DNA from 2 places in the Microbaculum mangrovi genome. Region 1 is predicted to be linked to the other one. Evidence: predicted binding sites of a transcription regulator. Region 1 holds the regulator's gene; the other holds the start of a gene.
What was found. The regulator PhoB, encoded in region 1, activates phosphate uptake and scavenging genes when phosphate is short. The targets are predictions, from matches to a motif close to TGTCATNNANCTGTCAT.
Positions count from the first base shown of each region.

Region 2: a site for PhoB is predicted at 1,753-1,769, ahead of ACSF9G_RS08260 (glycerophosphodiester phosphodiesterase family protein). Genes of this name have one in related genera too.

Region 1 is NZ_JBPODT010000003.1:120,762-128,054, forward strand. It holds gene ACSF9G_RS13290 (alpha/beta hydrolase) at 1-547, opposite strand, end outside; gene ACSF9G_RS13295 (GcrA family cell cycle regulator) at 841-1,359, shown strand; gene ACSF9G_RS13300 (trans-3-hydroxy-L-proline dehydratase) at 1,372-2,406, opposite strand; gene phoB (phosphate regulon transcriptional regulator PhoB) at 2,468-3,169, opposite strand; gene phoU (phosphate signaling complex protein PhoU) at 3,189-3,911, opposite strand; gene pstB (phosphate ABC transporter ATP-binding protein PstB) at 3,952-4,713, opposite strand; gene pstA (phosphate ABC transporter permease PstA) at 4,796-6,088, opposite strand; gene pstC (phosphate ABC transporter permease subunit PstC) at 6,085-7,293, opposite strand, start outside.
Region 2 is NZ_JBPODT010000002.1:387,623-394,915, reverse strand. It holds gene gor (glutathione-disulfide reductase) at 1-837, opposite strand, end outside; gene rpiA (ribose-5-phosphate isomerase RpiA) at 860-1,561, opposite strand; gene ACSF9G_RS08260 (glycerophosphodiester phosphodiesterase family protein) at 1,926-3,254, shown strand; gene ACSF9G_RS08255 (NAD-dependent succinate-semialdehyde dehydrogenase) at 3,351-4,799, opposite strand; gene ACSF9G_RS08250 (response regulator) at 4,997-5,545, opposite strand; gene ACSF9G_RS08245 (DUF2336 domain-containing protein) at 5,635-6,711, opposite strand; gene ACSF9G_RS08240 (DUF2336 domain-containing protein) at 6,816-7,293, opposite strand, start outside.

The DNA of each region.
Region 1 (7,293 bases):
CCCACGGGTAGTGATGGCTCGCGAGCGCCGTCAGGCTGTCGAAGGGGGTCACCAGGATGAGGCCGCGCAGCGGGCGCTCGGCGGCGAGATGGGCGGCGACCCCGGCGCCGATCGAGAAGCCGACCGCGACGACGCCCGTCGGCTCCTTCAGTCCGTCGAACACCGCGACGGCGTCGCTCAGCAGTTTCTTCGCGCTCGGGCGTCCGCCGCTCGGCGGATAGCCGCGATAATAGACGGCCATCACCTCGTTGGCCGGATACAGCCAGTGCAGCGTCTGCGCGACCGCCGCGGCGTTCCAGGCATTGCCGCCGAAGCCGAGGACAAGCGGACGCGGACCGTCGGGCTTGCGCGCCGCGATCCGCACGACGGCGACGTCGATGCCGTCCGCCATTCGCGTCGTCGTCATCTCGCCGCCGTCCGGCAGCACGTCGGGCGCGCCGCCGGCGAGGCTTGTCGGGAACAGGAGGGACGTCTGCGCAAAATAGGTGACCGCGACGAGCGCGGCGTAGCCGACGGCGAGCCAGGCGGCGATTTTCACGAACAACATATGCCATTTTCTCCCGGATCCCGACGCCGGCGCAATGGCGCGCGATCCACGGATAGTCGGCTCAGGTGTTGCATTCGCGACTCACTTGCGCGCCTTCCTGGGGAAATCGTTGAGGAAAGGTTTATGCGGGGTTTACGGCGAGTCCGCCGGTATTGTAGCTTGCACTCATTGAGTACGACATTTCGTGCGGCGGACCAGTCTAGTCACCCAGATTTAGTGGGAAAGTCGGATCGCAAGTAGGCGATTCCGGTGAGGACTCGGAGTCTGTCCGCAACCCAAGCATGGAGCGGCGGATGTCTTGGACTGATGAACGTGTCGAGCTCCTGAAGAAGCTCTGGACCGATGGACTGAGTGCCAGTCAGATCGCGGCCGAGCTCGGTGGAGTGACACGCAATGCGGTGATCGGCAAGGTGCACCGGCTGGGACTGTCCGGCCGCACCAAGACCTCGCGGCCTTCGGCGCCGCGGGTGCGCAAGGTGCGTCGCCCGTCGATGCCGCCGCGCCCCACCACACGGGTCATCGGCAACACTGCCTTGAAGCTGAACGTGGTCGAAGAGCAGCAGCTCGACGCCGAAGTGGTGCCGATGCGCGTGCTCGCGCCGGTCGAGGAATTGTTCATTCCGCCCGAGGAACGGGCCACGATCCTGCAGCTGAACGAGCACACCTGCAAATGGCCGATCGGCGATCCGGGCCAGGAGGACTTCTACTTCTGCGGCCGGCGTTCGGGCAGCGGCGTGCCCTATTGCGAGCATCACTGCCGCGTCGCCTATCAGCCGGCCAACGACAGGCGCCGGACGAAGTCGGCGGGCTAGGGGCTTTCACGTCTACACCGTCCTGGCCGGCCAGGTGTCGCTGAGGCGATAGCCGTTCGGCCAGGGGTCTCCCGGGTCCAGCATGTGCTGATGCGTCCCGGTGATCCACGCCCGTCCCGAAATCTCAGGAACGATCGCCGGATGTTCGCCTACCGTGGTGTCGGCGACGATCCTGCCGATGAAGCGGGAGTCGATGATCGATTCCGCGATCAAGGTGTCGCCCGCCGCCATGAGGCCGCGCGCGCGCAGCAGCGCCATGCGCGCCGAAACCGCGGTGCCGGTCGGCGAGCGGTCGATCTTGCCGGGCTGGATCGCGACGGCGTGCCGCGAGACGGTGGCGCCTCCCTCGGTGCGCAGCGATCCCGCGATCAGGCAGAACGAGAGATGCGCCCAGTCCGGGTTTTCCGGATGACGGAAGCCGAGCTGCTGGTTGGCGGCATCGGTGATGGCGATGCCGGCGGCGGCCAGGTCGCGCGCTTCCGATGCCTCGATCGTGAATCCGAGCGCGTCGGCGTCGACGACGACGAAGCTGTCGCCGCCATAGGCCGTGTCGACGTTCAGCGTTCCCAGCCCCTCGACCTCTAGCGGCGTCGACAGCCGCTCGGCGAACGCGGGCACGTTGCGGACGACGATCCGCTCCGCCTTGCCGTTCCTGCAGTCGGCGGTGATCTCGATGAGCCCGCCGGGCGCCTCCAGCGTCATCGTCGTGGTCGGCTCGCGCATGGCGACGATGCCGGTTTCGAGCAGCACGGTCGCCACGCAGATGGCATTGGAACCGGACATGGGCGGCGTGTCCTCGGGCTCCATGATGATGAAGCCCATCGCCGCGCGCGCGTCCTTTGCCGGCACCAGCAGGTTCACATGACGGAACACCCCGCCGCGCGGCTCGTTGAGCAGGAAGCGGCGCAGCCCCTGGTCGCGGGCGATCCACCGCGACTGTTGCCACAGGGTATCGCCCGGCGGCGGCGCCACGCCGCCGACGATGACGTCGCCGACCTCGCCCTCGGCATGGCAGCTGACGACGTGAACGACCTTGCTCGCGCGCATGGCCCCGCTCCCTTTCCGGCGTTACCCGGACAGGGAACCGCGATCGGGGCGGGCGCACAAGTCAGTTGGCGGTGGCGAACTGCTCGTTGAAGGCGTAGCCGGCGCCGCGCACGGTGCGGATCGGGTCGGCCTTGCGGCCCCGGTTGATCGCCTTGCGCAGCCGGCCGACATGGACGTCCACGGTGCGCTCGTCGACATAGACGTCGCGGCCCCACACGCCGTCCAGCAGCTGCTCGCGGGTGAACACCCGTCCCGGGCTCTGCATCAGGAACTCGAGCAGCCTGAACTCGGTCGGCCCCAGATGGATCTCGCGGCCCGCCCGGCGCACCCGGTGGGTATCGCGGTTGAGCTCGATGTCGCCTGCATGCAGCACGGTGGCGATCAGCTCCGGCTTGGCGCGGCGCAGGAGCGCCTTCACCCGCGCCATCAGCTCGGGGATCGAGAACGGCTTGACCACGTAGTCGTCGGCGCCGGTGGCCAGGCCGCGGATGCGCTCGGTCTCCTCGCCGCGCGCCGTCAGCATGATTACCGGCAGCGCCGTCGTCTCCGGGCGCGAGCGGATGCGCCGGCACAGTTCGATGCCGGAGATCCCGGGCAGCATCCAGTCGAGCAGCACCAGGTCGGGCGCGCCCTCGCGGATGCGCGTCTCCGCCTCGTCGCCCCGGGCAACCGCCTCCACCTCGTATCCTTCGGATTCGAGGTTGTAGCGGATCAGTAGCGTCAACGGTTCTTCGTCTTCGACGATCAGAACTTTGGCGTTCATCGTCCGGCCCTTCGGTTCCTCAGTCGTCGCTCTGCGGATAGTCCGCCGGCGTGTAGCTCGACGTGTCCCCCTTCGGGCGCTGCTCGCGCAGCGGCTCGCCCTTCACCAGGTAGAACACCATCTCGGCGATATTGGTCGCGTGGTCGCCGATCCGCTCGATGTTCTTGGCCGCGAACAAAAGGTGCGTCGAATAGGTGATCGAGCGCGGGTCCTCCATCATATAGGTGAGGAGCTCCCGGAAGATCGAAGTGTACATCGCGTCGATCTCGGAATCGCGGTGCCACACCGCCATCGCCTTGTCGACGTCGCGCTGGGCGAAGCTGTCGAGCACATCCTTGAGCTGTTCCGAGGCGATCCGGCTCATGTGATCGATGCCGAGGATCGCCCGCTGCGCGATGATCTCCGACTGGATCGCTACCGCCCGCTTGGCGATGTTCTTGGCCATGTCGCCGATGCGCTCGAGCTCGGACGATATCTTGATCGCGGCGATGATCTCGCGCAGGTCGACGGCCATCGGCTGGCGCTTGGCGATCATCAGGATCGCGGCCTCCTCGACCTCGTGCTCGAGTTCGTCGATCTGTTCGTCCGCCTCGATGGTCCGCAGCGCCAATTCCTGGTCGCTGGTGTGCAGCGCGACGATCGAGTCGGTCAGCAGCTTCTCGGCGAGGCCGCCCATCTGCGTCAGTTTGACGGCGAGGTTCTTCAGCTCTTCGTCGTAGGAGGAAACGATATGTTCCGTCATCTCATTCTCCTCGGCCTGTCGTCCGTGGCCATCCGTGGGATCAGCCGAAGCGGCCGGTGATGTAGTCGTGGGTGCGCTGGTCTCTCGGGTTCGTGAAGATGTGCTCGGTCGGGCCGACCTCCACGAGGATGCCGAGGTGAAAGAAGGCGGTGCGCTGCGACACGCGGGCGGCCTGCTGCATCGAGTGCGTCACGATGACGATGCAGTAGTTCTCCTTCAGCTCGTCGATCAGCTCCTCGACCTTGGCCGTGGCGATCGGGTCGAGCGCAGAGCACGGTTCGTCCATCAGGATCACTTCGGGGCTGACGGCGATGGCGCGGGCGATGCACAGGCGCTGCTGCTGGCCGCCGGACAGACCGGTGCCCGGCTCGTTGAGCCGGTCCCTGACCTCCTCCCAGAGTCCGGCCTTGCGCAGGCTGGTCTCCACGATCGCGTCCATTTCCGTCTTGCCGCGGGCAAGGCCGTGGATGCGCGGGCCGTAGGCGATGTTCTCGTAGATCGACTTGGGGAACGGGTTGGGCTTCTGGAAGACCATGCCGACGCGCGCGCGCAGCTCCACTACGTCAAGCGAGGGGTCGTAGATGTCGCGGCCGTCAAGCGTGATCTCGCCGGTGACACGGCAGCTCTCGATGGTGTCGTTCATCCGGTTGAGGCAGCGCAGGAAGGTCGACTTGCCGCAGCCGGACGGGCCGATCAGCGCGGTCACAGAGCGCTCGGCGATGTCGATGGAGACGTCGAACAGGGCCTGTTTCGCGCCGTAGAACACGCAGGTGTTGTTCGCCGATACGCGGATCGGGTTCATGTTCGGGTCGTCTACGACGATCGTCCCGGCAGGCGTCGGCGTCTCTGCGGTCGCAGCGTCGGTCATGCTCGTGCTCCTTGCCCTACCACGTCCGCTCGAGGCGCTGACGCAGGAAGATGGCTGTTATGTTCATGAGGATGAGGAAGCCCAGCAGCACCAGGATCGCTGCCGACGTGCGGTCGACGAAGCCGCGTTCCGGACTGTCGGCCCAGATGAAGATCTGCGTCGGCAGGGCGGTGGAGGCGTCCATGAGCCCGCCCGGAGGCGAGGTGATGAAGGCGTTCATGCCGATCAGCAGTAGCGGCGCCGTTTCGCCGAGTGCCTGCGCGAGCCCGATGATCGTGCCGGTCAGGATGCCGGGCAGGGCGAGTGGCAGGACGTGATGGGCGATCACCTGGTGGCGCGAGGCGCCCATGCCGAGCGCGCCCTCGCGGATCGACGGCGGCACCGCCTTGAGCGAGGCGCGCGTGACGATGATGATCGTCGGCAGCGTCATCAGCGACAGCACCATGCCGCCGACCAGCGGCGCCGAGCGGGGCAGTCCGAAGAAGTTGAGGAACACCGCCAGGCCAAGCAGGCCGAACACGATGGAGGGCACGGCCGCGAGGTTGTTGATGTTCACCTCGATCAGGTCCGTCCATTTGTTCTTCGGCGCGAATTCCTCCAGATAGACCGCCGCGGCGATGCCGACCGGGAAGGAGATCAGGAAGCAGACCATCAGGGCATAGAACGATCCGACGATCGCGCCGGCGAGGCCGGCGAGTTCCGGGAAGCGGCTGTCGGAATTGAAGAACAGCCCCCAGTTGAACGGCATTGTAATCCGGCCTTCCGCCGCCAGGGCGTCGAACCAGCCGATCTGCATGTCGTTGATCTTGCGCTGGTTCTCCGGCAGCGAGCGCGACAGCACGCCCTTCTCGAGCTGATCGAACGGATCGGAGACGGGCACCGTCATCTCGATCGTCTTGCCGATGATCGAGGGATCGGCGACGACCCGGTCGCGGATGAAGAACTGCGTGTTGTTGGTCAGCAGCTGGCCGAGCGCGCGCTGCTCGCCCGGATTGGTGACATCCGGGAACAGGTTGGTCAGCGTGTCCTTGACGATCGCGCGATAGTTGCCCTTCGCCGGATCGTCCTCCTTCACGTATTGCGGATCGATATAGACCGGCACGGTCACCATCGTCTGCACGAAGGCGCGGTAGCCGGTCGCCGCCAGCGAGGTGATGAGGATGCTCAGCAGGCCGATGGCGATCACGATCGCGCCGATGCCCAGCCGGCGCAGCCGGCGGTCGGCCCGGTGGCGCCGCTTGCGCCGCGCCGTGGCGGCTTCGCTGGACCAGTCGAATTTCGCGGGCAGGGTCATGTCGGCGGTGCTCATTCGTACTGCTCCCGGTATTTCTGGACGATCCGAAGGGCGATGATGTTGAGGCAGAGCGTGACGACGAACAGGACGAGGCCGAGCGCGAACGCGGCGAGTGTCTTCGGACTGTCGAATTCGGTATCGCCGACGAGCAGGGTGACGATCTGAACGGTGACAGTGGTCACCGAGTCGATCGGATTGAGGGTCAGCGAGGCGATCAGGCCGGCGGCCATCACCACGATCATGGTTTCGCCGATGGCGCGGCTCATGGCGAGCAGGACGCCGCCCATGATCCCGGGGATGGCGGCCGGAAGCATCACCTTGGTCATCGTTTCCGCGCGGGTCGCGCCGAGCGCCAGCGAGCCGTCGCTCATCGTCCGCGGCACCGCCTTCAGCGCGTCGTCGGCCAGCGACGAGATGAACGGAATGATCATGATGCCCATGACCCCACCGGCGGCCAGCGCACTGTTGGGCGAGACCGCGATCCCCAGCATCGACCCGGTGTCGCGGATGGCCGGTGCCACGATCAGCACGGCGAAGAAGCCGTAGACGACGGTCGGGATGCCGGCCAGGATCTCCATGATCGGCTTCACCGTGGTGCGCACCCGGTCGCTGGCGTACTCGACCAGGTAGATCGCGGTGAAGATGCCGATCGGGGTTGCCACCAGCATGGCGATGGTGGCGATCAGCAGCGTGCCGGCGAACACCGGGATCGCCCCGAAGGCGCCCTTGCCGGCGACCTGGTCGGCGCGCAGGGCGATCTGAGGTTCCCAGCGCAGCCCGAACAGGAATTCGTTGACGGGGACATGCTTGAAGAACGCCCATGCCTCGAACACGAGCGAGGCGATGATGCCGACGGTCGTGGCGATCGCGACCAGCGAGCAGAAGATCATCAGGGCGGAAACGACGAACTCGAAATTGTTGCGGGCGCGGAACCGGGGCGCCAGCTTCGCGCGGGCGATCGTCATCGCCGCGATCATGGCGGCAAGCGCCGACACCAGCATCGCCCAGCGCGCGATCGCTTCCCAGCGATTGTAGAGGGCCGCGGCATCCCGCACCACGTCGCTCGGCTCGCCGAAGAGGCGGCCGGCGGCGACGTTCTTGATCTCGGAGAGGACGAGCGTCGCCTTCGAGCCCGTGTCGGTGTCGACATAGCCGGCCGGCAGGCTCGATAGCAGCATCGCGTCGATCAGCGGTCCCTGCAGCAGCAGCCAGAGCAGGAC
Region 2 (7,293 bases), on a different contig from region 1:
GACGCCCGCCTCGGCCAGTCCCAGCCCCTCGATGTTCGGCGACCGGCCGATGGCGAACATGATCTGATCGGCCTCGAGACCGCGTCCGGACGCGGTGTGGCCGATCAGGCCGTCGGCGGTCTTCTCGATCGTCGTGAAGACGTCGCCACAGACGACGTCGATGCCGCGCTTGACCATTTCGGCGTGCAGACCCGCGCGCAGGTCGTCGTCGAAGCCGCGAAGGATCTCCTCGCCGCGGTACAGCAGCGTCGTCTCGACACCCAAGCCATTGAAAATACCTGCGAATTCGACAGCGATATAGCCGCCGCCGGCGATCACGATGCGCTTCGGCAGCTCCTCCAGGTGGAAGGCCTCGTTGGAGGAAATCACGTGCTCGATGCCGGGAAGCGTGCGGTCGTAGTTGGGATGGCCGCCGGTGGCGATCAGGATGTAGCGGGCCGTGACGTCGCGGCCGAGATTGGCCAGATGCACGGTGTTGGGGCCGCGCAGCTCGGCGCGGGTGTCGATGATCTCGACGTTCGCGGCCTCGAGGTTGCGCCGGTAGATGCCCTCGAGCCGGGCGATCTCCCGGTCCTTGTTGGCAACCAGAGTCTTCCAGTCGAAGGCGGTCCCGGCAACGCTCCAGCCGAAGCCGGCGGATTCCTCGAACTCGTCGGGAAAGCGGCTGGCGTAGACGAACAGCTTCTTGGGGACGCAGCCTCGGATCACGCAGGTGCCGCCGACGCGGTATTCCTCGGCGACCGCCACCTTCGCGCCGTAGCCGGCCGCGATGCGCGCCGCGCGCACGCCGCCGGAGCCGGCACCTATGACAAAGAGATCGTATTCGAATTCGGTCATTGCGCGCTTGCCTCCGACGGTTTCAGTCTTTGCCCATAACCCGGATCTCGTCGGCCCCGGCGATCACCGCGGCCGAACACAGGCCGATGAACAGGCCGTGCTCGACGACGCCGGGAATGCCGGACAGGGCGTCCGCCAGGGCTTCGGGATCGGGGATGGCCGCAAGGTCGCAATCGTAGATCAAGTTGCCGCTGTCGGTGCGGAACGGGGCATCGGCCGCGCCCATGCGCAGGTGCAGCACCGGATCGAGCCCGAGCTTCCGCGTCGCCTTGTCGATGGCGATCGCGGTGGCGCGCTGGCCGAAGGGGATCACCTCGATGGGCAGCGGGAACGCGCCGAGCCGCGACACCAGCTTGCTCTCGTCGGCGATAACGACCATGCGCGCGGACGCCGCCGCGACGATCTTCTCGCGCAGAAGCGCACCGCCGCCGCCCTTGACGAGGCGCAGGGACCCGTCGAGCTCGTCGGCGCCATCGACGGTCAGATCGAGCTCCGGCGTCTCCTCGAGCGTCGTCAGCGGCACGCCATGCTGGATCGCGAGCTTGTGGGTCGCCTCCGACGTCGGCACGCCGACCACGTCGAGATGGCCCTTGCGCACACGCTCGCCGAGCCCGGCGACAAAATGCGCCGCCGTCGATCCGGTGCCGAGCCCGAGCTTCATGCCCGAGGTAACGAAGGTCAGGGCCCGCTCTGCGGCGAGGCGCTTCTGGTTATCTGCCGACATGATCCGCCTGGTCAGTTGTCCGGGTTGCAGACTGCAATGCGCCACCGGTGCCCGGACGGTGGCCGTCCGCGGCGCCGGACACGGCGCGTCCCTTCATCTGGAGCATTTCGGCCGGGAAATCTACCTCCCCGGACCGAAAGGTCACGGCGCGCGGCGGAAACGGGCGCGCCCGCCCGCCCAGGACTCGCAACCGTCATCGCGCCGTGACCGAACGGCCACAAAAGCATCATCGCTCTCTCATGGAAGCGGCTTAGTCGAAGTCCCGATCGGCACCGACCGATCCGGGCCAAGCCGGGGGCGAAGCACCTATTGCCGGCTCGTTGTCCCTGAACCGAAGACGTCCAGCCACGCAAGGACACTCTCAATGAACATGTTCCTCAGATCCATCGTCATAGCCGGCGCGCTCGTCGGCACCGTGACGATGACACCGGCCGCCGATGCCGCCGGCAAGTACGACGGCCGCGGCAACGCCGATGCCGGGGCCCCTCGCGCCGGCGGCAAATGGAGCCGGAACAAGGACAAGGTGCAGCTCGGCCCGCGTCCCTACTACCTCGTCGACCAGATGACGGAAGGGCGGCTGAAGCGGAAGCTGCAGCAGTGCGCCAACCGCCAGTTCACCAAGCGCAAGTTCTCGATCGCCCATCGCGGCGCGCCGCTGCAGTTTCCCGAGCACACCGAGGAAGGGTATCGCGCCGCCGCGCGGATGGGCGCCGGCATCATCGAATGCGACGTGAGCTTCACCAAGGATGCCGAGCTCGTCTGCCGCCACTCGCAGTGCGACCTGCACCAGACGACCAACATCCTGGAGACGCCGCTGGCCTCGACCTGCGAGGTCGGCTTCCGGCCGGCCGAGTTCGACGCCAACGGCAACCGGATCAAGTCCGCGACGGCCAAGTGCTGCACCAGCGGCCTGACGCTCGCCGAGTTCAAGTCGCTGAAGGGCAAGATGGACGGCCGCAACACCAGCGCCACCACGGTCGAGGAGTACATGGCCGGCACGTCGAACTGGCGCACCGACCTCTATTCGACGGGCGCCACGCTGATGTCGCACAAGGAGAGCATCGCGCTGTTCAAGCAGCTCGGCGTCGAGATGACCCCGGAACTGAAGGGCGTCGACAGCGCCGTCGGCTTCGGCGACTCCGGTCTGACCCTGGAGACCTATGCCGCCAAGATGATCCAGGACTACATCGACGCCGGCGTCTCCCCGAAGAAGGTCTGGCCGCAGTCCTTCGGCTACGAGGCCATCGAGTACTGGCTCGACGAGTACCCGGCCTATGGCCGGCAGGCCGTCTTCCTCGACAGCCCCGCCGACGCCCTGTCCGGCAACACCCCGCCGTCGGTCGCCGATTTCGAGGCGTTGTACGACCAGGGACTGCGGGTCATCGCCGTGGCGATGCAGAATTTCGTCACGCTGGACGCCAACAACAACATCGTCCCCTCCGACTACGCCAAGAACGCCAAGGCGGCGGGCCTGAAGCTCATCGCCTGGACCACCGAGCGGTCGGGCCGCATCGTCGAGGATGTCCTGCCGGGGAGCGGCGGCTACTACCGGACCACGCTGGACGGGCTGTCGAACGACGGCGACATCATGACCACGATCGACGTGCTGGCGCGCGATGTCGGCCTGATCGGCCTGTTCTCGGACTGGCCGGCGACGACGACCTACTACGCCAACTGCATGGGCAAGAAATAACAGACGAAACGGGCGCCGGGATGACCCCGGCGCCCGCCTTCGAATTCTGCCCGTCGCGCTGCTTTCGGCGCGCCTTTCAAGGGCGCGCCGTCTTCGTCAGCGGTCGACGCCGCCCATCAGCATGTATTTGATGTCGATGAACTCGTCGATGCCGTAGTGCGAGCCCTCGCGGCCGATGCCGGATTCCTTGACGCCGCCGAACGGGGCCACCTCGGTGGAGATCAGGCCCTCGTTGATGCCGACGATGCCGTATTCGAGCGCCTCGGCGACCCGCCAGACGCGGCCGATGTCGCGGCTGTAGAAATAGGCGGCCAGACCGAATTCGGTGTCGTTGGCCATGCGGACCACGTCTTCTTCCGTCTCGAACCTGTAGAGCGGCGCAAGCGGACCGAAGGTTTCCTCGCGCGTGACGACCATATCGGAGGTCACGTTCTTCAGGATCGTCGGCTCGAAGAAGGTGCCGCCAAGCGCATGACGCTTGCCGCCGAGAACGACCTCGGCACCCTTGTCGACGGCGTCCTTGATATGCTCCTCGACCTTGGCGACGGCGGCCTCGTTGATGAGCGGGCCCTGGGTGACGCCCTGCTCCACGCCCGGGCCGACCTTCATTTTGGACACCGCCTCGGCGAGCTTTTCGGCAAACGCGTCATACACGCCCGACTGGACATAGAGACGGTTGGCGCAGACGCAGGTCTGGCCGGCGTTGCGGTATTTCGAGGCGATCGCCCCTTCCACCGCCTTGTCGAGATGGGCATCGTCGAAAACGATGAACGGCGCATTGCCGCCGAGCTCCATGCCGACGCGCTTCACGGTCGAGGCGCACTGCTGCATCAGCAACTTGCCGATCTCGGTGGAGCCGGTGAAGGTGACGACGCGGACGGCCGGGTTCGAGGTCATCTCGCCGCCGATCGCCGACGCCTTGCCGGTCAGCATGTTGATGACACCGGCGGGAACGCCGGCCCGGGCGGCGAGCTCGGTCAGGGCCAGCGCCGTCAGCGGGGTCTCGCCAGCGGGCTTGCACACGGCGGTGCAGCCGGCGGCGAGCGCGGGGCCGAGCTTGCGGGTGATCATGGCGGCGGGGAAGTTCCACGGCGTGATCGCGGCGACGACGCCGACCGGCTGCTTGACCACGACGATGCGGCCGTCGGCGCGATGGCTCGGAATCACGTCGCCATAGATGCGCTTGGCTTCCTCGGCGAAGAACTCGACGAAGGAGGCGGCGTATTCCACCTCGCCGGCGGCCTCGGCCAACGGCTTGCCCTGCTCGCTCGTCATGATGAGCGCGATGTCGTCCTTGTTCTCGATCATCAGATCGAACCAGCGGCGCAGGATCTTCGCCCGCTCCTTGCCGGTCCTGGCGGCCCAGGGCTTGAAGGCGGCGCTGGCGTGGGCGATCGCCTGGCGGGTCTCCTCAGTGCCGAATTGCGGCACCTTCGTGATCTCCTCGCCGGTCGCCGGATTCGTCACCGGCGTCACGCCGGAGCCGACCCATTCGCCGTTGACGTAGCACTGGCTCCTGAGAAGCGAGGGATCCTTGAGCTGCATGAAAATCCTCCGGATAATCCGACCTGGGGGCCGACCCGCGGGCCAACCTGCAGACCGCGGTCTTGTGGGCTAAAACGGTTCGGAGCGCTACCTAGCACGGCCATGGCTGCCCTACCATGCCGTTTCGACGCGGCCAGCCGGACGGGCGGGAACCGGACGGGCGGAAACAGGTCCGGGGCGACGACGCGCCCGCGGGCCTAGCCGATATAGGGCTGTTCTGTGACGGGATCGATCAGCGGACCGGGTTCCGACCGGCGATCGACACCCAGCCATTTGGCCATGGCGCCGCGTCGGCGGTCGGGACCGAAATAGCCCGAAAGGTCGAGGAAGCCGCGGCGGTCGTGAACGATCGAACGGACGCGCTCGCCCAGCGCCTTCGGCGAGAACGGGCACGCGAGAAACTCGTCGACGCCGGCGTCGCGGACCGCGGTGACGGAGGCGACGGTCGCCTCTTCCATAATCGCGACAACCGGCATGAAGGGATGAGAGAACGTCTCGCGGTCACGGATCAGGCGGCAGAGCTGCAGGGCGTTCTTGTTCGCACCCGAGAACTTGACGAACAGGATATCGGGCGCGCCGGCGATACCGATGTTCCCGATCGCCGCCTTCGGGCTCGCGTAGGCCACGACATTGTGGATGCCGGTCGATGCCGCGATGCTCTTGAAGATCGAGACGCCGAACTCTTCGCCGTCGACCAGCGCGACCTTGAAATCCTTGAATTCACTGCCCGATCGTTCGATCCGCATTTCCTCCTCCAATCCACCGGCCGCGGCCCGGCCGTCAGCGAGCCGCCCGGCGACAAACCCCAGCGAGAAACCATGGGGTGCGCTTCAGGTCAGCCGGCCGCCCGCAGCCGGGTCGGCGTCGGCGTCGTGGTGCCCTTCGCGTCGTCGGTCTCGCGCCAGGCCTCCACCATTCTGTCGGCCATGCTGGCCGGCAATTTGAGACGCCTTGCCCGCGCCTGGGCGATCGCGCTGACCGCCGGCTCGGTCGCGCCGAGCGATTTGAGCAGCGCGACGATGGCCGCATGGTCGACCTGGAAAAGCGCATTGAGGACGGCGCGCGGCTTGAGCCGGGCAACCTCGCCGAGGACGCGGGCGAGGTTCTGGTATCGGTTCTCGCGCGCCAGCCGCATGATCACCGAATCCAGGTCGAGATGCCCGTCGCGGATCTGCGCGACAATGGCCTCGGTCTGCAGCCGGTGCTTCGACTGGGCGACCTTGAGGGTCCTGGCCGCCGCGTCGGCCTTGCCGACCGGCCCGGTTTCGGCCCCGGAGTCTTCGGCGCCGGAGTCTTCGGCCATGAGCGCGGCCAGCCTGTCGCGGTGCCTGGGCGGCAGCATCTTCAGCGCCCGCGCCGCGCTCGCGAGCGGCATGTCGGCCCGGTACGACACGGCCGACTGCAATTCCGCATCGTCAGCGGCCTTGTCGATGATCCTGTCGAAGGTTCCCTTCGAGAGTTCCGCGCCGAGATTGCGCGTCACCGAGCACACGACACGCGGCTCGCCGCGGTCGACCAGCACGTCCGTCACCCGGGCGCTCAGAGCCGCGCGCTTCGCGATCGCATCAAGGTGGTCCTGGGACTGGCGGCTGGCGATGTCGGCGAGCGTCTCGTCGTCGAACAGGATGCAGTCTCGCAACACCGTCGCGGCGACCGCGATCTCGTCTTCGGCAAGCCGCAGGTGCAGATCGCCGGTGGCGCGGTCCGTCGTCGCGATCTTGCGGGACAGCTCGATGCGACCTTCGAGGTCGACCTGATCGAGCAGATCACCGATGACCTCGCCGAACAGGACCAGCTCACGGTCGGAGTAGTCCTGTTCCTTGTCTATAAACAGGCTCGCCATCGAGCGCAGCAGCTCGCGCCGCTTGTCGCCCGACGATTCCCTGGCCAATACGAGAAGCGAGGCCATCATGCGAGGCGCTCCAACCATCCACATCGGACGCAGAGAAGAGCGCAATCTTGCTTAACGCTGAGTAAACCGGTTCGGTCGGCCGATGCCGGCCCGGCAACACACCCTCAGGCGGCGTCTTGCTGGACCGACCTGCGCGCCAGCGTAAACCGCAAGGCGCGTTGCGCCGTCGGCTCGTCGAGTTCGCGCCAGCGATCAACCAGGTGATCGGCCATGGACTGGGGCAGATTCAGGCGGCGGCACCGCATGATCGCCACGGCCCGCACCGCGTCCTCGTCAACCTCGAGCGACCGCAGCAATATCACCGCCGGCGCCGCGTTGACCTTCAGAATCGCGCCGGTCGCCACGGCCTCGTCGATACGCGAGAAATCGCTCAGGACGAGCGAAAGATCGAGAATGCGATCGCGCTCGGAGAGCCATACGATGACCTGCTCGAGCGTCATTTCCTTTTGGCGAACCTGGCGGATGAGCCCCTTGGTCTCGAGGCGCTCCAGCGCACGGCTCATTTTCTTCTGCTTGGTGAGCGCCGCCGCCTTCTCCATCAACGGCCTCACCGCTTCGCGGTCGGCCGCCAGAAGGGCGGCG